DNA from 2 places in the Clostridium kluyveri DSM 555 genome. Region 1 is predicted to be linked to the other one. Evidence: riboswitches for the same ligand, from Rfam matches in the RefSeq annotation. Region 1 holds a riboswitch; the other holds the start of a gene.
The links. Region 1 has a riboswitch for tetrahydrofolate ahead of CKL_RS07270 (ECF transporter S component). Riboswitches for the same ligand answer to the same signal wherever they lie in the genome.
Positions count from the first base shown of each region.

Region 2: it holds a riboswitch for tetrahydrofolate, as region 1 does, so the genes downstream of both, CKL_RS18780 (ECF transporter S component) here and CKL_RS07270 (ECF transporter S component) in region 1, are expected to answer to the same signal.

Region 1 covers NC_009706.1:1,516,106-1,528,262, reverse strand. Annotated here, with positions in the region: gene CKL_RS07280 (cell division protein FtsA) at 1-513, opposite strand, end outside; gene CKL_RS07275 (methyl-accepting chemotaxis protein) at 681-2,456, opposite strand; gene CKL_RS07270 (ECF transporter S component) at 2,892-3,683, opposite strand; THF riboswitch at 3,824-3,940, opposite strand; gene CKL_RS07265 (hydrolase) at 4,222-4,770, shown strand; partial or broken gene CKL_RS07260 (hypothetical protein) at 4,884-5,802, shown strand; gene CKL_RS07250 (K(+)-transporting ATPase subunit C) at 6,074-6,706, opposite strand; gene kdpB (potassium-transporting ATPase subunit KdpB) at 6,938-8,992, opposite strand; gene kdpA (potassium-transporting ATPase subunit KdpA) at 9,006-10,724, opposite strand; gene kdpF (K(+)-transporting ATPase subunit F) at 10,746-10,823, opposite strand; gene CKL_RS07235 (response regulator) at 11,152-11,868, opposite strand; gene CKL_RS07230 (sensor histidine kinase) at 11,865-12,157, opposite strand, start outside.
Region 2 covers NC_009706.1:3,898,927-3,911,083, forward strand. Annotated here, with positions in the region: gene CKL_RS18745 (hypothetical protein) at 1-105, opposite strand, end outside; gene CKL_RS18750 (ABC transporter permease) at 102-926, opposite strand; gene CKL_RS18755 (ABC transporter permease) at 942-1,736, opposite strand; gene CKL_RS18760 (ABC transporter ATP-binding protein) at 1,720-2,655, opposite strand; gene CKL_RS18765 (sensor histidine kinase) at 2,783-3,706, opposite strand; gene CKL_RS18770 (response regulator transcription factor) at 3,710-4,405, opposite strand; gene CKL_RS18775 (excisionase family DNA-binding protein) at 4,428-4,607, opposite strand; ZMP/ZTP riboswitch at 4,856-4,936, shown strand; THF riboswitch at 5,003-5,118, shown strand; gene CKL_RS18780 (ECF transporter S component) at 5,266-6,168, shown strand; gene CKL_RS18785 (N-formylglutamate amidohydrolase) at 6,203-7,009, shown strand; gene CKL_RS18790 (class I SAM-dependent methyltransferase) at 7,101-7,736, shown strand; gene CKL_RS18795 (helix-turn-helix domain-containing protein) at 7,901-8,224, shown strand; gene CKL_RS18800 (helix-turn-helix domain-containing protein) at 8,403-8,657, opposite strand; gene CKL_RS18805 (VirD4-like conjugal transfer protein, CD1115 family) at 8,672-10,474, opposite strand; gene CKL_RS18810 (DUF1697 domain-containing protein) at 10,622-11,161, shown strand; gene CKL_RS18815 (DUF3991 and toprim domain-containing protein) at 11,248-12,157, opposite strand, start outside.

The DNA.
Region 1 (12,157 bases):
GGTTGCTATAACCTCTGCGGATACATTATTCCCTTTATGACTTAACAGATTACTTATAACATATCCATTTAAATAATAGTTCTTTACACTATACCCTACGCAGTACAATCTTCCCTTAACACTTTCATTTATTTTTTTTTCGGCAGACTTTACCGCAGTTAGTTCCAAACTTCTTATAATATTCCTATCTATCTCTCCTGTATAATCTACTTCTATTTCTTCCTTTACTACTATAGTTCTAAGAAATCTTCCTGCAGCGGCAATAGCCACATCTTTTATTTTCATATTTAAATCTTTTTCAAGTTCACTTTTTATGGTATTTACCACATTTGCCACAAGAGCCACATCATGTATTTGGCCATCAACCATTGCCCTTTCTTCATGCTCTATGCACCTTTCTGCTACTACACGGAATTTTTTATCCTTTAATATCCCTACAGTGCCTATTACAGATCTTGTTCCTATATCCAATGAAAATATTATATCTTGTGAACTAAGATTAGTAATTTCCATAATATTACCTCTTTTTCTATGCTTATTAGGCTCATATTTTAACTATATGAGCCTAATAGAATTATATAATAATATAGTTAAACATTCAATCAAGTGATTTCTAAGGTTCAAGTGAAATTTACTTATGAGAAATACCTTTCTGCATTTGAACCTTCTTCAAATAAAAATTATATTTGAAACTTCTGTATTATTTCATTAAGATCCTGTGCAAGTTTCTCCTGCCCCTTTGTAGTTAAATCTATTTGTCTTATGGATTCTGTATTTTTACGAATACTTTCTTCTATTAATTTAGTATTTTCAGAAGACTTCTGTGCAGATTCAGCCATATTATTTACCGTTTCACTAACTTGATTTATAGTAGCATTAAGTTCCTCAGACATAGCTGCTATTTCCTCAGACATTTTACTCACAAAATTGGCATCACTATAATATTGACTTCCCATTTCACCAAACTGTTCCATTCTAGGATTTACATTTTCATTTATAAATTTTAATATTTCATCACTATTATCAGAAAGATTTTTGAATGCCTTCTGAACTTTCACTATAGTATCTTTTATACTTGTTACTGCACTACCTGACTGTTCTGCCAAATTTCTTACCTCTTCTGCTACTACTGCAAAACCCCTTCCCTGTTCTCCTGCCCGGGCAGCTTCTATAGCTGCATTAAGTGCCAGAAGATTAGTCTGTCCTGCTATATCTGCAATGGTATCTGCCATTACTTTTATATTACTTACTACCTTACCTTCCTTAATAGCTTGTACCATTCTATCTTTCTTTTCATCATATAAGTTCTTAACTTCTAATATAGCACTTTCACCCTTTATTTGAACTTCAGAAGCTCTTTCTTTGGATTTATTGGCATTGCCACTTCCTTCAGTAGCTTTTCCCGCCAGTTCACTCACACTTGAATCAACTTCCTCCATAGATGCGGTTATCTGCATTGAAGAAGAAGTAGTTTCCTCTATACCTAATGTTATATCTTTTACTGCATTATTTATATTCTGTGAATTTAACGATAATTCTTTCACTGCTCTAGAAAGTTCTTCATTTGATACATTAACTTTTTGTACATTTTCTATAAGTGATTTTATCAAATTTTTTATATTTTGTTGGGCAATATTAAGGGCTTTTCCAGTTTTAACAAACTCATCATTTCCTTTTATACCATTCATAGGTAAGGAAAGATTGAATTTTGAAAGCCTTTCTGCAAAGGATTCTATTTTAGATAAAGAATTATTTATATTCCTAGAGGAAAACATTCCAAGAGCTATTGCCGCCAATATACAGGCTATCATTAATATACCTATTGTTATATTATTTTTTATGTATATAGAATTACTTTTTATATTTATATTATTTGTTTTATTGATACTACTATTAATACATTTATCTAAAGTCTTCAAAATGTTATTATTTACTTCTTCCATAACTTCATATTGTATTACTGCCTCATCAAGATTATTACTGTCTACAAACTGTATAATGTTCTCCCTTATTAGAATATACTGATGATGCTGTTTAGTGAAATCTAACCACATCTGTTTTTCATTTGCACTCATTTTAAGTTTTTCAAGAGTTGCAATATTCTTTTCATTTTTAGAACTCATAGTCTTAATGTCATTTTTTAAATATGTTTTTTGGGAAGCATCCCTTACGTAAACTAACTCTAACAGGTCTTTCTCAATTTGTATCAGATTTTGCTTTATGTTATCTGATACAAAAACACTTTGTATTCCAACATTATACATATCCTCTGAATTATTTGTCACAGCTTTTAAAGATAATATCGATATAATACCAACTATTGCTATAAACAATGCAACCAAAGTAAATTGTAAAATCAATTTTGTTCTCACCTTGGATTTTTTAAAAAATTTCATGACATTAGTAAGCTCTGAGATTAATTTTGTTCCCGTTTTAGCTTTTTCAAAAAATTTCATAACATTTCACCTCACAATAAAATTATTTTAACTTTTTCAAAATGAATAACAACTCAAATATACTAATATATCCATTAGTTACTTAATTTAAAAATACTTTATCTTGTTAAGCTTTTAGATATAGTTAATATTAAAGAGGCTGTATCTTATTATACATAATAAAATACAGCCTCTAGTCTCTCTAGTTAGCATATTTTTAATAATCCGTAATTAATATTTACCTTTTTATACAAACGCTACAATTAGCTAATATTCCCAGAGTCCGTTAAAGTAAAAGTAATGTAATTATAATACTGAACTTAAGTTTTTGTCAATCATATACACTCTTTTTATATACTAATTTACATTAATTTTAATATACATAATATTTATAATGTATATTAAAATTTCACTTTACATATTGTATTTATATTTATCGGATAAACTAAATTCTTTTTAAGCCTTTTTAACTACTCTACTATAAAATAAATTATAGGAATATAGAATTATGCATACTATATAAGAATTAATTGCAGTCATAAGTAAAGTTTCAACTATTCTAGGTATCCATAAGAGCATAAATCCTTTAGCTATAAGAGCTGGAGTGAATATAAGTAGAATATAGGTATTTATAGTACATATAAAAATTCCCGAAATGCCTAAAACAATTACCATCTTAAAATAGTAATTGTTTATAAAACTATAGAACTTGGCTGAATTTTTATTAATAAATAGATTTATAAGCAAAATTAAAATACCTATGATACCTATCAGCATAAATCCATAGCTAAAGTATTGAGATTTTTTGCCTAAAAACATAAATAGCCTGTTTAAAGTAGTATTAGACATAAATTTTATTATAATAAAATTTATAAAACCTATTAGAAACAGCAATATAAAAAATATACTGTAATAATTTCTAATTTTGTAATTGCTTTTATTTCTTATGATCCTCCACAGCACAGCAGGTAAAATACCTGCTATTATATTAGTTATGGTAAACAGAGGAATATATCCACCCATAGGTTTCATCATATATCCAAATACATCTATCAATCCCCCTGCAATTCCCCCATATAGCGGACCAAAAATAAGTCCCGGTGCTGTGTAACATATGGCATCAAAGCTTATTCTCATGGTTAATATACCTCCTGCAGCCACAGTTATAGCAAAGGGTCTTAAAACAATTGCAATAGCAATAAAAACTGCTGTAATAACAAGAAATCTTAAATTCATTCTGCTTTTCACATATTTTACCTCCAGTATGTTATAATTTAAATCTAATTTACACAGAAAGTTAATTTAATTTTTTCACAGAACCACCTCTTTTCTCTTTAATGCAGCCACACTAAAGAGAAAAGAAATAAATATTAAGATCTCTTTAATATAACAGCGGAAGCAATATTATATCGTAAGCTTTAAATCTTATATAACAAGTATTTAAGCTTTTCGTTTAGAGACAACCTCCCATTCTCTAACACTTTACGCATAATATTTACTCTGCTACTTTGAATCAATTATACAAAATAAGTCAAGCATTGTCCAATATAGTAATTTTATTACATTTATCCCGCAGTTACCCTATGTAGAATAAGTTCAGTTGGTATCTCTTTTTGATATTTTACCTGTGAACCAATCTATAGTTTTCCACCCCCATTTAAAATAGCATATTGAACTCTATCTCTATCATATATTTTTGATTATTTTATTGTATAATAAAATAGATTATAAATGATTTTTACTGTAAAGTTTAATTAAGCTATATTAAAAAAGGAGAGATTATTTAATGGATAAATTTACTTTAATCCAAGAAGAATCAGCATTAATAGTTATTGACATTCAGGAACGTCTGATTCCAGCAATGCCCACTTCCCAAAAAGTAATTGAGAATACCAATACCTTACTATCTGTCTCCAATAAGTTAGAGATTCCCACAATTATCACCGAACAATATCCAAAAGGTCTTGGAAAGACAGTTCCAGAAATACACTACAATATTAATGAAGTATCAGTCCATGAAAAAATTACTTTTTCCGGCTGCACTGATGAAGTAATTGATACCTTAAAACAATCAGGAAAAAAGAAAATCATTATTACAGGAATGGAAACCCATGTATGTGTTTTCCAAACAGTTAGAGATTTACTTGCTCGTAATTATCAGGTGTTTGTTATAAGTGACGCTGTATGTTCTCGTACAAAAGAAAATTACTTAAACGGTCTATCCCAAATGTCGGCAATGGGAGCTGTGATAAGTAACACCGAAACGGTGTTCTTCGATTTGTTGAAAATGGCAGGAACACAGTTATTTAAGGAGCTATCGAAGTTAATCAAGTAAAATAAAATAGCTGTCAGTTACTGAATGATCCTTTGAAACAACAGCTCAAAGGATTTTGAAGTAACAACTAATATCAAAAGATTAGTGATTGAATTATTTTGGAGGTTATAGTAATGAGAAGTTCTGAAATTATACTTAAATATGGATGCAATCCACATCAAAATCCATCAAGAATTTATGTAAAAGATAAAGTACTACCATTTGAAATTTTGAATGGTAAACCAGGTTATATCAATTTTATGGATGCTTTTAATTCATGGCAATTAGTGAAAGAGTTGAAACAAACATTAGGATTACCCTCAGCAGCATCTTTTAAACATGTAAGTCCAGCTGGTGCTGCAGTGGGTCTCCCTTTAAATGATGTATTAAAAAAGGCATATTCTGTTGAAGATATTGAATTATCTCCTGTGGCTTCTGCTTATGCCAGAGCCAGAGGTGCAGATAGAATGTCTTCCTATGGTGATTGGGCAGCTATAAGTGATATTGTGGATGTATCTACTGCAACAATTTTAAGTAGATCTGTTTCAGATGGAATAATTGCTCCAGGATATACAGATGAAGCCCTAAAACTTTTAATGAAAAAGAAAAAAGGAAATTACTGCATTATTAAAATGGATTATGATTATGAACCTGAAAATATAGAAAGAATGGTATTTAAGGCAACATCCTGCTGTGCTCAGTTTATCTTTCAAAGAAGGCGTTTCAACACCAAACAAAGATAATGTCATAGAACAATACTTAAGAGATGATATTACTAAAGTGGAGATAAAAGAATGGAATAAAGTGCTTAATAAAATACCTAATAGACTGACAAAGGAAGAAAAAACATCTTGGCTATTTAATTTATCCGGAGTATGTTTAGCTTCAGATGCATTCTTTCCATTTAGAGATAACATTAATAGAGCATCTCAAAGTGGTGTAAAATATATAGTCCAGCCTGGTGGTTCACTGAGAGATGATATAGTAATAGACGCATGCAATAAATATAATATGGTAATGGCTTTTTCAAATATACGATTATTTCACCATTAAAAATTACATACCCAAAATATTTTAAAGTTTACAATTCATAATTTTTGAAACAGCCTGCATACATAAAACCCCCTTAGTGATTTTTATTTGATTAGCCATGAGCATAACACTAGATATTCACCATTTGACAGTTTATTATATTGCAATTTAAAAATATACCTAAAGTTTATATAAATTATACTTTTTAATGAAAACTTTAGGTATATTTCATTAAATTTTTTATTATGTTAAGCCATTATAAAAATTTAAAAACAAGACATCGACATTTCGCTTATTTCTTATTAAACAATCCCAATTCCTTTGCAATGTCCAAGTTTACCTTCAGTACATTTACTGTTTTCTCTCCAAAAACACCAAAGGCTTTGCCTTGCGTGTTATTTTTAACAATTGTCTCCAGCTTATCCTTTGATAAACCAGTACTTTTCACTAAGGCTAGAATTTGAACAGCAGCGGACTCAGGACTTATATGTGGATCAAGACCAGAGCCAGATGCCGTCAATAAGTCTGTGGGAATATCCTCTTTTTTAATAGAAGGATTTGCCTTTAAAAATGCATCTATATCCTCCTGTACACGTTTGACCAGTTCGGGATTGGTAGGCGCATAATTTTTTGACCCAGACCCAACTCCAGCATAATTACCACTGTCTTTGTCTTCTCTGATGTAGGTATTATAATTGACTGCTGAGGGACGACCTTTCATAAACCTGCCATCTGTAAAATCCTGACCTATAAGAGCAGAGCCAATAGCTTTACCATTTACTATCACCAAACTTCCATTAGCTTGCTTTGGAAATATTACCTGACTGATGCCTGTGAGAATCAGAGGGTATGCTAGCCCACATACTAATAACAGCACCAGCGTAACCAAAAATGGTTTTTTTATTCCTTTAAAAAATGTACTCATTTTATCACCTCCTGTTCTAGACCTAAGGGTGTTATGGTAAGATATTTCTTTATCGGCTTTTTTAATGGATTCACTCTTCTTATCACATTCAGAATATTCCAACTGCTCAAGATCATAATAGTCTACTATCCTTTTATAGATATAGACCACTAAAAAGCCAATTGCCATAATACCCACATTCTTTAAAAAACTATCCATAAAAACCCACTCCTTTTCCCCAAAAAGAACTTTTTATAGGCCAAAGGCCGCAAGCAAAGGCGTAATAATAAGATCAATCACTTTGATTCCTACAAAAGGTGCTATAATTCCTCCCAGACCATAAATCAACATATTACGGGTGAGCAGCTTTTCAGAACGCTGTGGTTTATATTTAACCCCCTTCATAGCAAGTGGAATTAGACACGGAATAACAACAGCATTAAAGATCAACGCGGCCAGAATTGCACTATAGGATGTAGACAATGACATAATGTTCAACATATTCATCTGAGGAATGACCCCCATAAATATAGCAGGTATAATTGCAAAATACTTTGCTACATCGTTGGAAATACTAAATGTAGTTAATGAACCTCGTGTAATTAAAAGCTGTTTTCCGATTTCTACAACATCCAATATTTTAGTAGGATCGGAATCCAAATCTACCATATTGGCTGCTTCTTTTGCCGCAGAAGTTCCACTGTTCATTGCAATACCCACATCTGCCTGTGCCAGTGCTGGGGCATCATTGGTACCATCACCTGTCATAGCAACCACCTTGCCCTCAGCTTGCTCAGCTTTAATAGCCTCAATCTTATCCTCCGGCTTGCATTCTGCAATAAAGCTGTCCACACCGGCTTCCTGTGCTATAGTAGCTGCCGTTAAGGGGTTATCACCGGTACACATTACAGTTTTGATTCCAATAGCCCTAAGTCTTGCAAAGCGCTCTACAAGCCCAGCTTTTATAGTATCTTTCAAATAAATAACTCCTAAAACCCTGTCATTTACACAAACTACCAGAGGAGTACCACCAAGCTTTGACACTTCCCTTACCTGCACAGCTAAATCCTTTGGAATCACACCACCTAATTCCCGAACATATTTCCCAATTGCGTCAGAAGCACCTTTGCGGATTCTTGTGCCATCTGGAAGCTTCACGCCACTCATACGTGTCTGCGCAGTAAATTCTATGAACTCCATACCAGGTATATCTTCATTTTGTATCCCAGTAAGCTTTTCACCAAGCCCTACAATGGATTTTCCCTCTGGAGTGTTGTCTCTTAAAGAACTTATAACAGCATAATGAATTAACTCCTGCTCTTTCACATCTCCTACAGGGATAAATTTTGATGCCATGCGATTTCCGTAAGTTATAGTTCCAGTTTTATCTAAAATCATAGTATCCACATCTCCACAGGCTTCCACTGCTTTACCGGACATAGCAATGACATTAAAACGGGTAACACGATCCATACCCGCGATACCAATTGCAGACAGCAGCCCTCCAATAGTTGTGGGAATAAGACATACAGTTAATGCAACAAGTGTGGAAATAGGAATATGCACCCCCACATATACCGCTATGGGATAAAGAGTAACAATAACAATTAAAAAAATAATGGTTAAACTTACCAGTAATGTATTTAGCGCAATTTCATTCGGTGTTTTTTTACGTGAAGCACCTTCTACCATGGTAATCATTCTATCAAGAAAGGACTGCCCAGGCTCAGAAGTAATTTGTATCTTCAACCAGTCACTTACTACCGTAGTACCGCCAGTTACGAAAGCAAAATCTCCTCCGCTTTCCTTCACCACAGGAGCGGACTCACCAGTAATAGCGGATTCATCTACAGAGGCAATTCCCTGAATTACCTCACCGTCATTTGGAATAAATTCTCCCGCCTTCACTAAAACCATATCACCCTTTTTTAGCATGCTGGCATTGACAACAGTCTCTTTTCCATCGTCACTTATAACACGGGCCTGCATGTCTTTTTGAGTTTTCTTCAAACTTTCAGCCTGTGCTTTTCCTCTGCCTTCTGCAATTGACTCTGCAAAGTTTGAAAAAAATACTGTGATGAGTAAAATAAAGGATACTACTATGTTATATAAACGCAGGTTATTCCCCTTATCCCCAAAAATATCCGGGAAGAATGAAAGGAGAATAGTCACCACAAAACCCACTTCTACCACAAACATAACAGGATTTTTTACCATATATTTGGGGTTAAGTTTCTTAAAGGCTCCAAAAATGGAGGTCCTAAGAATATCTTTTGTAATAAATTTTGTTTTTGTATCTTTGCTCATGAAAGACTCCTCCTTAATTCCATAAAGTCAAACGTTCTGCAATAGGGCCAAGTGCCAGCACTGGAAAAAATGTGAGTGCAGAAATAATAAGTACGACCATGAGCAATGCTGCCGCAAATGTTCTTGTATCTGTTTTCAGTGTACCCACAGATTCGCTCACCGGACGTTTCAACATTAGTGAACCTGCAATGGCAATCTGAATTATAATGGACAAGTAACGTCCAAAGAACATAGCAAGCCCTGTAGTAATATTCCAAAAATAAGTGTTATCGGTTAATCCCTCAAACCCTGAACCGTTATTTGCAGCTGAAGATGCATATTCATATACAACCTGGGTCAAACCGTGAAAACCATGATTGGTGATTCCTTTTAACCCTGCTGGAACTGCTATTGCTAGTGCAGTAAAGGCTAGAATAAGTAAAGGATGAATAATAATTCCTAATGCTGTCAGCTTCATTTCCTTTCCTTCTATTTTTTTACCCAGATATTCTGGTGTACGGCCAATCATAAGTCCACATATGAAAACTGCAAGAATAGCATAAAGGATCATATTCATAAGCCCCACACCCTTGCCGCCAAATACCACGTTGAGCATCATAAAAAGCAGTGCAACAAATCCTCCCATAGGCGTTAAAGTATCATGCATATTGTTTACTGAGCCTGTAGTAAATGCAGTTGTAACTGTTGTGAAAAGCGAAGACTGGGCAATGCCAAACCGTACCTCCTTACCTTCCATACTACCCATGCTTTGACTTAATCCGGCTTGTGCCAATAAAGGATTTCCGGCATTCTCAGACATGAAGCAGATAACAAGCCCCACTATAAATATTATGGACATAACGATAAAGATCGTCCTTCCTTCACTGCCAAAAAAAATTCTCTTTGGATTTTTCTTTTCTTCTTCTTTTTTACCATCATGAACCATATGACCGAATGCAACTACACAAGCACCTGGTAAAATCATCATGGAAATTATCTCTATAATATTTGTAAATATATTAGGGTTTTCAAATGGCGCTGACGAATTTGCACCAAGAAATCCACCACCATTTGTTCCCAAATGTTTAATTATCTCCAGAGAAGCTATTGGTCCCATGGCAATATCCTGAAACTTTCCTTCAATTGTTCCAACAGTCAAATTGGCTGACAAAGTTTGAGGAACTCCAAGATAAACAAGAAGTAACCCACCTAATATGGAAATGGGGAGCAAAACACGGGTTATAATACGTATTAAATCCATGTAAAAGTTACCCATAGTTTTTGTTTTCCCTGCAAGGCCTCGAATAAACGCCATGGCAGCAGAAAATCCAGTAGCCGCAGAAGTAAACATCATAAAGGTAATTACCATCATCTGACTTAAATACGAAAGCCCGGATTCCCCGGAATAGTGCTGAAGGTTTGTATTGGTCATGAAACTGATAATAGTATTAAATGACAGAGTTGGTTCCATTCCACTGATGCCATTGGGATTAAAAATGTGAAGTGCCTGAAGTCTTAAAATAAAATATCCAATCAGTACCATGAATGCATTGGTTACAAGCAATGCTGTAATATACTGCTTCCAATTCATTTCCTTTTTATCAATACCACATATACGGTAAATCATACCGTCAATGGGGTCAAAAACTGGATCTAAAAAAGTATGCTTTCTGGCCGCAATATGGTATAAATATTTTCCCATTGGAATGACAAGAACAATGAAGATTGCCAATGTCAAAATGATTTGCAACATAAATTTTCCTCCAATCTCCAATTAAAATTTTTCGGGATTTATCAGAGCATATACCAAATATGCTCCTAGTGCTAAAATGATAATTCCAAGTAATATCATAAAAAGCCCTCCTTTTGTACTATTTTTCCACATGACGGCCGCACCAATCAGTTAAAAGTTTAGCTGATATAAAACATACTACTAAGATACCAAGCATTAAAAAATCCATTTCAATTCCCCCCTTCCCTTGAATATGCTTTAGTGTATCACATTTCTTATTAATCCAGTGTTAGAGTTTTCTTAATCACATTAATACTTCATTAAGATGATTTTTTGAAATATTTTCTAAAAATTGAACAACAAAAATAACCTGCACTTTTATAAAGAAATAGTACAGGGTTATTATCCGTATTTATCTAATTTATTATGCTTTTTTATACAATACAACTTAAATGATCTCGCTGTCATCCACAACTCTCAGCATACGATAGCCAATTCCAATGTGAGTTTGAATGTATTTGGGCTTTGAAGGCTCTTTTTCTATCTTTTTTCGAAGAGTTGCCATAAAAACACGAAGAGCAGAAATATCATTTGAATAATTTCCCCAGATTTCATGTAAAATAAAATTATGTGTCAGAACCTTTCCCACATTCTTAGCAAGTAGACAAATCAATTTATATTCAATTGGGGTAAGATGTACCTCATCTCCATCCAGCCACACACAGCCGGCTTCATAGTCAATTTTTAAACCGCTATTTATAAAAATGGCAGCATCCTTTAGAAGCTTCTTACTATCATAACGAATACGACGTAAACTAACCCGAAGTCGTGCTAAAAGCTCTTCAACACTGAAAGGCTTTGTTAAATAATCATCTGCACCAGCATCCAAGGAATCAATTTTATCCCTATCCTCACTTCGAGCGCTGACAACAATAATGGGAACATTAGACCATGTCCGCACCTTTTTGATAATTTCAACACCATCCATATCAGGCAGCCCTAGATCCAAAATTATGATATCTGGCTGCCTAGAAACTGCCTCTAAAATAGATGCCCCTCCCGTTTCCGCAGTATGATATCGATACCCTTGTGTTTCCAGTGTAGTGGTAATAAGCTTGCGGATGGCTTTATCATCTTCCACTACAAGAATCAATGGTTTATTCATGATAATTTTACCTCCTGTGCTTGCAAGGTAAAGCAAATTACCGTACCTTGCGGAATATTATCCTTTACATAAATTGTACCGCCGTGAGCATGAACAATAGACTTGCATAGAGAAAGTCCAAGCCCCAGTCCCCTGCGGCTATCTCCATGGATATTATCTACAGTATAAAACATGTCAAATAACCTGTCTTTTGCCTCATCTTCGATACCAGGGCCATCATCTGCTATTTCCACTAAAATAAATTGTTTTCTCCTCTTGGCTGAAATTACAATATGAGACCCAGGAGGAG
Region 2 (12,157 bases), 1.6 Mb from region 1:
CTGCAAAGCCTCGTTATAATGATTGACAATTTCATCTTTTGTGCAGCCTGTCAGTACGAAAACGAAGCAGCACGCGATCATTAAGAAGAGAATGTATTTTTTCACTTATAAGCCTCCTGTCGGTTTTGCCTGCCGTGACCGCCTTTCTTTAAGGAAGCGGCTGCAGCTGCATCTTTGCTCGGAATATGGATGATGATTCCTGTCAGTATTATCATTGCTAAGATTACGCAGATGCCAATAAAAGTGTTCTGCGTGGAAGCATAGCTGCCTGCGGTATCGGACACAAAACCTTCGCCGCCAAACCCCACGATACTGAGCCCGGCTGACAACGGCCACAGGTTGCGGATCACGGGATTCTTAAAGTAAATCGTAATGTATCCGAGAAGGAACGCAACCACGGCTCCGCCCCGGAAAGCGTCCTGTCTGCGCCCACAAAGGGCGATCAGAGGGAATTCTCCAATACAGGTAAAGAGGGCCATACCGATAATCTGGATGCTTCCCGATACAATGACGGAGAGCGACATGTTTTCCGGGCAGCAGATCAGTCCGACGATACTTGTAATGAATGCATTATAAAGGCCGAGCAGCAACGCAACCACACCGAGGGCGGTCAGCTTGCCAGCCATAAGGCGCGGGAAGCTGACGGGAACGGTCAGCAGATTCTTGAGGGTGTCATCCGTGTATTCCCGGTTGATCATATAGCCGCCGATCAGGGCGAGAATCATAGGGAAAAAGATTGTCATGTTGTTCCAGATGGTGCTGTTAAGTAAATCAGGAAATGTATAGTTCAAAACGGTCTTGGCGTCGTCCGACATCATGTTCTGCATCGCAATTGAAATGATAGGAGAACAGGTTACACCGATGATGCCGACGAGGATGATGCTGTACCGTTTCAGTTTTTGAAATTCTGTGCGAATCAAATTCATCGTCACGCCTCCTTTCTATAGTTCGCGCTGGTTGTAAATTCGTATCATCAGCGCGGTAAACACAACCGCCATCACCACAAGGATTATAAGGCAGACGGGGGTGGAAACGAAGTAGGGCCGCATGGTTTCATAAAATTCCGATGCTGAACCTTTCCCCGGATCGTAAAACTGATAGATCCAGCGGTTGATCAGCGGGATGGGCAGCACAGTCCCGATATTCACGCCGACAGGTGTCAGCATGCCTGCGTCCGTAAAGTGGACGACGTAGTTGACAATCGTATAAAACAGGGTGATGACAATGGAAATCAGGTTGTTCTTATTGAACCACACCACTAACACCACGCATGGGAGAGCTGCTGTCAGGAGCATAATCCCAAGCAAAATGCTGAGAAAAAATTTCTGCCCCATATTGATAAGAGCCATGCCCAGCAGCTTTGCGCACACTGCACTGGCTAGAAATCCGCCGAGGGAATAGGCCACGGCGACAATCGCCATGACGCTGATTTTCGCCAGCACAAGCCTTTCTCTTGAGACCGGGATCGTCGCAAGGTTTTTTAACGTGTCGCTGTCCTGCTCCGTAAAAAACAGCGAAGTAGAGATTACCACCAAAATGGGAAGCAGCAGAAGGAAATCTCCGTAGTCAACAATTCCCGAAAATAGATTGTCAAAATCCGGCTGCGTTGGGGTGTTCCAGTACAGCGCTGTCATCACAATCGGAAAAATGAATGCCGCCAGTGTCGCCAGCAGAAACATGGGACGCCGTTTGAACTTTTGAAATTCACAGAGGATCAGGTTATGCAATGCCCTCACCCCCGGTCACGCGCTTGAAGTAGTCCTCCAGCGTATCCTCGCAAGTATGGGCTTCCGCGACCTCCAATCCACTCTCAATAAAAGCGCGGGTGAGCGCCGTCACCGGCAAATTCGTATCGTACAGGCGCAGACTGCGGTCATTTTCCACCGTAAAGTTATTCGTCCCAAAGCTTCGCTCCATGATTCTGGACGCCTGTGCCGTGTCGGAGACGATGAAATGAACATACTTACTGTTTTTTTCTTCTAATTCAGAAAGACTTTCTTCCTCCAGCAGAGCCCCATGGTCGATGATGCCGATATCGTCCGCCAGCAGGGATATTTCCGAAAGAATGTGGCTGGAAATCAAAATGGTTTTTCCTCTCGCGTCGCACAGCTCCCGGATGAACGAACGGACTTCCGCAATGCCGATGGGGTCAAGCCCGTTGATCGGCTCGTCCAGAATCAGCAGTTCCGGGTCGTGCATGATGGCAAGCGCGATGGCCAGACGCTGCTTCATACCGAGTGAGTATTGTGAAAACAGTTTTTTATCGCCGTACGGCAGCCCGACAACTTCCAATGCGCTGGAAACAGCGTTGCGCTTGGAAACACCCCGGAGTCGGGCAAAGATATTCAGGTTTTCCGTGCCGGTCAGATTTGGGTAAAAGCCCGGCGACTCAATGAGGTTGCCGACACGTGGCAGGATTTTTTTCTCATTTCCACGAATGCTTTTACCGAAAATTTTCACCTCTCCCGAGGTCGGCTGCGTCAGGCCTAGCAGCATTTTCATCGTCGTGGTTTTTCCGGCACCGTTTCGTCCGAGCAACCCATAAATACGACCCTTTTTTACATGAATACTCAGGTTGGCAACGCTTTTCTGCGCGCCATTCTGCGCGCCATATTGTTTGGTAAGATTTTTTGTTTCAATGATTATATCACTCAATCTCAGAACCTCCTTTTCTTACTGAAACCAGTGTAACACGCCAAGCTTGCATTAACCTTGCATTAACCTTGCATTAACCTTGCAATTTTGGCAGAAAAAAAATCCCTGCCCACAGACAGGGATTCACTCAATTTTTTACTGAGAAGCCAACGATAAACGCTGTATATCGGTTTGGTTCACTTTGGGCGGTAATCTTACCGTCCATTTTTTCGACCATCTGCCGGACAATGGACAGTCCCAATCCGCTTCCCTTATCAGAGCGGCCTTTATCACATTTGTATAACCGCTCAAAGATGTGCGGCAGATCCGCTTTCTCGATGCCGATCCCGTTGTCTGTGATACGGATTTCAATTTTATTTCCTTCTTGTGTCATTTCGATTTTTATCTGTGTGGCCCGGCTATGGTTAATGACGTTTTGCACCAGATTGTTGATAATACGGGCATATCCGTCCAAATCCACCTTTGCAAACAGCGGCCTTTCCGGAATATTAATTTCGTAGTCTAGATGATTTTCTTCAAATATGGGAATCCAGTCTTTCAGAACATTTCGGGTTAGCTCCGCAAGCTCCACCCGCTCTATGGATAAGGCGAATTCGCTGGAATTGAGCTTGAACCAGTCGAAAAGGACATCGATATAATCCTTCAGGTCGTGGGCTTTGTGTCTGGCGATTTCCAGATAATCCTCGCGCTCTTTTCCTGTGACAACGCCTCTATGCGACGCATCCAGATAGCCGATCAATGTAGTGAGCGGTGTCCGCACGTCATGGGAGAGGCTAGTCATGAGTTGACGATTGGTTTCGTCCGCTGTCCTGAGTCCGGAGAGCTGTTCCTCGTAACGGGTAACAATTTCATTCATTTTGTAGGAAAGGTCTGCGGTCAACTCATTGTCCACGGCAAGAATTCTGCGATTTCCGTTTCCGGCTTCAATGTCATTCAGAGCATCTGTCATGTCCTGAAGCTGCCGCTTGACACCAAGGAGTTTTCCCATACAAATCATACCGAACAGAAGAGCAAGGAAGAAGAGTATGCCTAATGTCACATCGAGAATCACGGCTTACACCTCCTTGTTGAAGCGGTAGCCGATTCCTTTTACCGTCTGGATGTAATAGGGAGCGCCGGAATCAGGTTCGATTTTTTTGCGGAGCCTGCTGATAATCGCCATAATATTGCTGTCATCATAAACGTATGCTTCACCCCAAACTTCCTCGTAAATCTGCTGTTTTGTCAAAATCTTCCCCTGATTTTTCGCGCAGAACAGCAGCAGGTCAAATTCTTTCGGCGGCAATTCAAACGTCCCGTTCTGAGTGGTTACGCTCCGGCTGTCCAAGTCTATGGTCAGCCCCTGATAAGTCAGCGGCTGTGAATGATCTCCAGTCGTATTGAACCGCGTATAACGGCGGATTAAGGAAACCACACGGGCAATCAGTTCATCCATATCAAAGGGTTTTGTCAGATAATCATCCGCACCCGAGCGCAGTCCGCGAACCTTTGATGTGCTGTCATTTTTGGAGGTCAGCATTAGTATGGGAACACTGCTTGTCTGCCGTATTTTCTCCATAGTCTGAAAGCCGTCCATTCCCGGCATCATCACATCCAAAAGAATAAGCTGGTAATCATTCTTCTGGAGCATGGCGAGCCCATCCGCACCGGAATAGCAATGGTCTGCGTCTATACTTTCAACCGCCACGCTCTGCCTGATCAAAGCACACAGCTCTTTATCATCATCAATCACTAAGATTTTATAGCTCATTTTCAATCCTCCTTCGATTCATTTACTTTTTTTCTTCTTTCTTCCTCGCATCAGCTGGTTTCTCCGCATCCTTTGGAATTGCCCATGCGCGACCGAAACGAACCGCTCCGGCTATTCTGTTTTCCTCGCAGAGTTTCTGTATTCTTCTCTTTGAGATACCCCATTGATCAGCGGCCTGCTGTACGGATATATAATCAAGCATTTGTATTCCTCCAACTTGTGTCTTTCTCTCAGTATATACGCAATCGCGAATGAAAGCAACAACCGCCTTGCAAAGCCAGTCCTCTCACTTTAATTAAGAGAGGGAGCTGGCTGTGCGCTAATACGATAAATTTTTTGCTTGGAAAGAATTTTTGAAAGCCTACGAGCTCACGCTCTATCATGCAGCGAGTCCAATGAATTTCTATTTGTGCCTTGAAGTTGACAATACTAATGAGCAGTGGTAATATAAATGTGTTGTATGACTGACGGAAGTGGATTCAACCACAGGGAGTACAGCGTTTTGGAAAGCCGACCGTCTGGGCATGATGCTTGGATTGGTGGGTCTTTTTTATTTTCTGAATGCACTTAATACCATTCAGAGAACATTTGAATCAGAGCAGAGTAGAACGTTGTGCGTAAATCATTGATTTGCAGTGCCTTCTGAACGGGGAGTTGTCAGAGGGACGAAAAGCCTTTTAGGGCTTACGGTACAAGGTTCGCATCCCGCTGCTGCATAAGGAGAAGCGGTGTAATGATTGTGCCTCTTGTTGTGTAGCTGTGCTGCATGACAGGAGGTGTATTTGATGGTTATAACTTAGAAATTCAATTTAACAATAAACTTTCTATGTCACGTTCTATTTAAGAAGGGAGAAGTTAAATTGAAGAATACAACTTTATATGTGCGCCGCATCACAATCTCTGCGGTATTTCTCAGTATTTCACTTGTTTTAAAAACAACATTTTCTTTCTACATACCCGTGTTTGGTCAAAATGGAATGAGTGTTGGCATCTCCGGCATTTTCTCCATTATGCCATCCCTGTTATTCGGGCCAGTATATGGCGCGGTTGTGTCCGGGCTTTCTGACTTTTTGGGTTACCTTTTAAAGCCTGTTGGAACCTATATACCTCTTATGACGCTGGTCGTAGCTGCCGGTGGATTTATCCGGGGCGCATTATGGTCTGTCCTGTGCAACAAAGACAACAAGAAAATGAGAATGATAGTTGCAATTTTTTCCGTACTCATGTTATTAGCAGGGATTTGTAATATTGCGTTTCTGGCTGCCGATGGCGTTAATCGTGAATTCTACAATCATGTACAAAAAGAAAACGTCAATACGGACAACATGCACCTTATCAGTAAAATGCTGATTGAAAGAACCATTGGTACAAAAGATCCATCGGGAAATCTGGCAACATATATTTCTTGGGTCACAACCGCAATGATTGGATGCGCAACTCTCGGCATCCTGTTGTTAGCCGCTGATCTCTTCCTGTCGAAAAAGATTTTTCATGACACAAGCAGGGAGCAGATCCCCCAACTTCTTATCGCTATGATTGGTTCCGGTTTGATTGTCACCACTCTTAACACAGTCGTATTGCGTGAAACAATTTTTACCGCATGGAAGGTACTGCCGTTTGCAGTCATATGGATTCCCAGAGTAATTGAAGAAATCCTTGGCAATACAGTCAAGGCATATTTTGTGGTCATTCTGATGGGCATTTGCAGAAAACAGAATACCCTGCAAGAGATAATGAATGGGTCATCCGTTAAGTTCAAATAGAAATCAAAGACTCGTAAGATTGGAGCGGAGCATTTTGGAACACTATACGGTTTTAAATGAAAACGTACACCAGTTTCCGGTGGTGATTGATTTACCCCACAGCGGCACCTTTGTCCCCGAAGACATTCGCAGCAGCTTCCTTAAAGGCGTCTGTCTGTCAAACACAGATTGGTTCTTGCCGGAGCTATACGACTTTCTTCCTGCAATGGGCTGCACCACGATCATCAACCACCTAAGCCGTTATGTGGTAGATATGAACCGGCCGGTCAATAGTGCAAAACATGGGGATTACCGCAAAACCGTAGTCTATCAGGAAAATACTCAAGGCAGCCGTTTGTATTCTTCACCGCTGAATGAGAATGAAATTAACCGTCGGGTAGGCCTGTATTATGACCCTTATCATCAGGCGCTTGAAAAACTTTTGCGTGAAAAATTAAAGGTGTATCCGTCGGTTCTCCTTTTGGACTTGCACAGTTTCTTCCTTGACTTTGGCGATGGCGGCAGCCAAGATATTTATTTATCCAACCGACGCGGCGTTACATCCTCTGAGCAGACGTTGTATGGACTGCACGAAAATCTTACAGCACAAGGCTACAGTGTTATAGATAATGCAAACTTGGGAGGACATATTATTAATCATTACCGTGAGCTTTTTGGCGAGCGGATTGAGGGTGTGATGATGGAACTGCGGTATACAAAATATATCGCAGACCGCTACTTTGGAGAAGAAGAGCTAACGGATAGAAACGAAATGCTTTTTCAATCTGCAAAGCAAAAGCTAAAGGAAGCGTTTATGCGACTGCCTTATTTTCAGGGGGTAAATACAAAACAGGCGAAATAGCAACGCGTATTTTACGGTATATGACTACAATGGAAATAATTTCTACGTATCCCGATATAATTAATAAAATCACAAAAGGAGGAATAATCCGATGGAACAAAAAGATTACTGGAACAGTGTATCGGAGACAAAACAGTTTACAACGCCATTTCAGGCAAATGAATTCGCCAATTATCTCGATCTCAATGCCGTCATTCTTGATGTTGGGTGCGGCTATGGCCGTACATTAAACGAATTGCATCATCTTGGGTACAGGCATCTGATTGGCATGGATTTTTCGCAGGGAATGATCGAACGGGGAAAACAGCAGGCTCCTTATCTTGACCTCCGTTTGAAAAAAGATGCAGGGATTGATTTGCCGGATCATAGTATAGACGCAGTGATACTCTTTGCCGTCCTGACTTGTATCAAAAGCAATGAAGAACAGCAGGCTCTGATTTCCGAAATAAATCGTGTATTAAAACCTGACGGAATTCTCTACATCAATGATTTCCTTATCAATTCAGATGAACGAAATCAAGCCCGCTATCAAAGCTTTGAAGAAAAGTATGGCATCTATGGTGTCTTTGAATTGCCGGAAGGCGCCGTTCTTCGCCATCACTCAGAGAAATGGTTGAAGGAGCTTATGGCTGATTTTAGCACATTGAAATATGAACGCCTGACATTTACGACTATGAACGGGCATAAATCGAATGGATTTTATTTCATAGGAAGGAAACTTTCCTAAGTCTATCGTTTATTCTTAAGTTACCTTCAAAAAACAACCAGTATATCTTGCTTTTCATCAATGACCTAGGTTATTATTGTTTTTTGTTCTCCCTAACAGTCATCACTGGTTCGTTCTCAATCCTAAGCCCATACTGTAAAATTGGGTGAGGAGGTGAACTTACAGTGGAGGAATTGCTGAACTCATTTGGTCAGACCATAAAGGAAGCCCGGATTGCCGCAGGCATGACACAGGATGCCCTTGCGGAACAGGTCGGAGTCACGCCAAGATACATAATGGCCATTGAAAATGAAAACAAACACCCAAGAATGCCGGTACTACTTAAGATTATCCGCGCCTTGAAAATATCAGCCGATACGATCTTTTACCCAGAAATTCAACATTCAGACAGAGAAAAAGAACAGCTCATGCATATGATTCAGCTGTGCGGCAAAAAGGAAATCAAAATAGCCGCCGCAACCATCAAGGCGCTATTGGATGCCAGATAAGCAGAATCCATCTTCTTTCTTCGGAGGTGGATTTTCTTCATGTTAAAGTAATTATTGTTGTTTCTCTGTGTTTAAAGAAATCCTTAGAGTGACAAGTTCACTGCATAGGCCATGATGACACATACCATATGCCGCCGACAGGACGCACTGCTCCCTTGGCGGTAGGGTATGTGTTTTCTCATTTCACCGTAAACAGCAGACTACTCTTGCCGCCGTTTTCCCGCCAGCGCTGTTCCTTTTGAAGATAGCCGGTCTTTTCGAGGTCGGCGATGGCTCGCTGTACCGTGCGGCGGGAGAGCTTCAAGTCCTTAGCAATAGTACCGATTGCAGGATAACAGGTTCCGTCCCTGTTCGCCCGGTCTTTCAGATACCGGTAAACCGCCACGGCACGGTGTGGGACATTTTCAGCATAGAGTGAGGAAAGATAGTTCAAATCACGAACACCCCCTAATCGGTACGTAGAGGCATGGTGGGAAGCTCCGACTCATGCTCCTGCACTGGAGTATGCAGCATACCTCCGTTGCGGTCATCACCGGGAGGCTCCGGAAATTCAGCAAAGTCATCTTCCTCATAAGCACAGCCTCGCTGGAGGATTTCCTGCTCCAGCTCAAAGCGGTCGGCATAGTGAACCTTTCGGGCGGCACGTTCCTCCCCCTCAAAGGGCTTTTCGAATCGGATGCCCCATTTCAGGAACAACGGCAGCTTGGTACGCATGGGACAGCAGCCGGTCTTGGCCAAAATAAAGTTCCCCTTGGGCAGAGTTTTCAGCTCATCCGGTGTCATCAGCGGGCGCTGGATCATCTGCAGGCTCTGGCTGGGATCGTTCTTTCCTCTGCTGATGGAACCGGACATGACGGTTTTATTCCCCAACGCCCTTGAGAGGATATCTGCGCTTTCCGAGTTGGGTGCAAAGCCTCCAAATAAAATGTCCTGACAGTTATCAATGATAATTGCGGAACCCTCCTTGCCGTAGTTTTTCTCAAGCTGAGCGAAGGATTGAATGATGGGTACCATGCTGATGCGGCGGGAACGGCCTGCGGAGAACATCATCTCCATTGACTGGATCTTAGGGATGGTTCCGATCTCATCGGCAAAGATCATGACCCGGTTGGGAAGCTTGCCACCGTATTCATCGGCCACGGTCAGCATCTCCCGGTAGAGCTGTTGCAGGAACAACGACACCATAAAGTATTTCGTGTTATCTTCCTCCGGCAACACAATAAAGATGGCACACTTCTCCTTGCAGAAGGTTTCCGTGTCCAGCGAGCTGTCGAAGCACAGAATCTGCTCCATCTCGGAATCCAGAAAGGCATTGAGGCGTGACATAGCCGTAGACAGCACGGAGGCCATTGCTTGGTCTGCGGTGTTGAGGGCGGCTCCCGCAAACCATCTTGCCTTATGGTCAGTCGGTAACTTATCCATAAGCAGCTGGAACTGACTTTTATTCTTCACCGGGGAGGGAGCCAGCAAATCCTGTATCATTTTGAACACCGATATGATGTGCCGCTTCTCCGGAGGACAGTATTCTGCAATCAGCAGAATCACGGATGTCAATAATCCCTCGGCGGCATCGTAGAAAAAGGCGTTCTGCCCATAGCTTGCCGAATCCTCGCCGCTGCTGGAGATGATGGTCTTGGCAGTGATTTTGGCATACTTCTCCGCTTTAGCTTTCAGCGCGAGATTCTCCGGATTTTCCATGTAGGCATCCATATAACGGTTCACCAGCTGCAGGATGTTATCCCCATCCGAGCGTGTGGGGTTACGCAGATCCAGCACAGATATTTTGTAGCCATAATAATCCTTTGCGATGCCTGCGTAGTTTCGGAACAAATCCCCCTTGGTATCGGTGCAGAGGAAACTCATGCCAGAGGCGCAGGCGTATTCGATGTTGGGGTATAGAAAGTTTGCGGTTTTACCTACACCGGCAGCACCGATCATGAGGCAGTGAATATCGCCGTCATCAATAAGGGCGGTGGTAGAGCCTGCCTTTTGCTTACTCCCTACCACAAGCCCCTGCAAGGTGGGCAGATTCTGCCCACGCCGCCATTTTTCCGGCTCGTAGGTTACATGTGTGTATGTCCGTCTGATTTCGCTTTCTGTGGCAAAACGGGCGGTACCGTGCTGACCGTCACCGACCGTTTTAGATTTAATGCCGCTAAGGGTATAATAGTGTGCTAAAAGAGAAAGACCGCCGATGACAAAAAACATCACGGCGGCCACTGCAATTAGAATAGTTACTTGGGATAACATAGGGAACTCCTTTCTTTTATTTGAATTGAACTTGTAGTATAATGACTGTAAATATTGGCCTTAGAAATATAAGGCTCGGCAATTGTTAATCAAGTTTAAGATAGTAGACGAATTATTAAATCAGAATTCTAAGAGGTGAAATTGTATATGAAAAGATACATTGCATTATTAAGAGGTATCAATGTAAGCGGCAAAAATAAGATAGCAATGTCTGAACTAAAAACAGGTTTTGTAGAAATGGGCTATACAGAAGTTTTTACACACCTCAATAGCGGCAACGTTATCTTTTCAAGTGATATAGATGATACGGCTATTCTTGTAAATACAATAAAAATGATGATAAAAAACAAGTTTGAGTTAGATATACCAGTTTTTATTATTTTACAGGAAGAATTGGAAGATATATTAAATAATGCGCCCGATTGGTGGGGCGATGATAACAAGGACATATATGATAACCTTATTTTTATGTTTCCTCCCTTATCTTATAACGAGTTTTATAATAAGGTTGGAAGTCCTAAAGAGGAGTATGAGAAAGTATACAATTATAAAAATGCTGTTTTCTGGTCTTTTAACCGAAAAGATTATCAAAAGACAAATTGGTGGTCAAAGACTGCCAGTTCAAATATAAGGGACAAGATTACAATCCGAACAGCAAATACAGCAAGAAAAATAGTTGGAATATAGTCTGCAAACTCCAGTTAATCCGCTTTAGTAACATTTGGTTAATAAGCAAACTGAGCATGACGGTTACTCATCAGCTGTCATGCTTTTTATGTCATTACCATAGATGGTGCGGCTTGCTCCTGCGAGTATAATGCTTTCAAATCTTCATTCCAGTCCTTGCGTGCGGAAACATCATACACCACATCTTCAAATCTCTGCTGCCGTAATGTTTCATGAATGCGGCTGGCGGCTTTATGACCAGCTTTATCATTGTCCAGACAAAGTGTCACTCGTTGAAGCTGAGGGTACAGTTCCAATAGTTTTAGCACCGGCTGTTCCGACACACCGTTCAGCGCCACATAACTGGCGTTTTTCCAATTCTGTGGATGCAAACTGATGTAGGACAGCAGATCAATAGGTGCTTCAAACACAAACAGGTTGTTGGGGCTTGGATTCTTGGAAACGTAATGAAAGCTGTAGGCCGGATGGCTGCCCTCTACATTGATGCGAAAAGCACTGCCGGTTGCCGTACTTTTCTTATGGGCATGGCGGGCAACGCATTTTTCATCGAAGCCAACAAACACAGCGTTGTGGTATTCTGCATCCTCAAACAGCAGCTTCTCTCTGGCAAACTCCGACACCACCTCTCGGCTGATACAGCGCTGTTTAATGAGATAAGCAAACACCCGGCGCATATCCGTGTGCGCTGGCGGCAGAGCGAATGGCTTTCGCTGCTCCGGTTCACTGAATTTGCTGTGCTGCCGGTATTCTACGCCTTGCTCACCACCCAGCAGGAGGCTAACCGCCTCCGGGAAAGACAGATTATAGAGCCGTTTCACAAGATCAATAGCATAACTGCCCTCCTCAGAAGCGTGATCGTACCAGCGGTTGCCCCGAACGGTGATGCTGTGATCGCTGGCCAGCCGCTTATCCCTCCCTGATGGCAGGAGCTTTTCTCCTTGCCGCTGGAGGAAGTCCACCAAGTCTACGGAGTTGGCTCGTTCCTTTTGTTCGTCT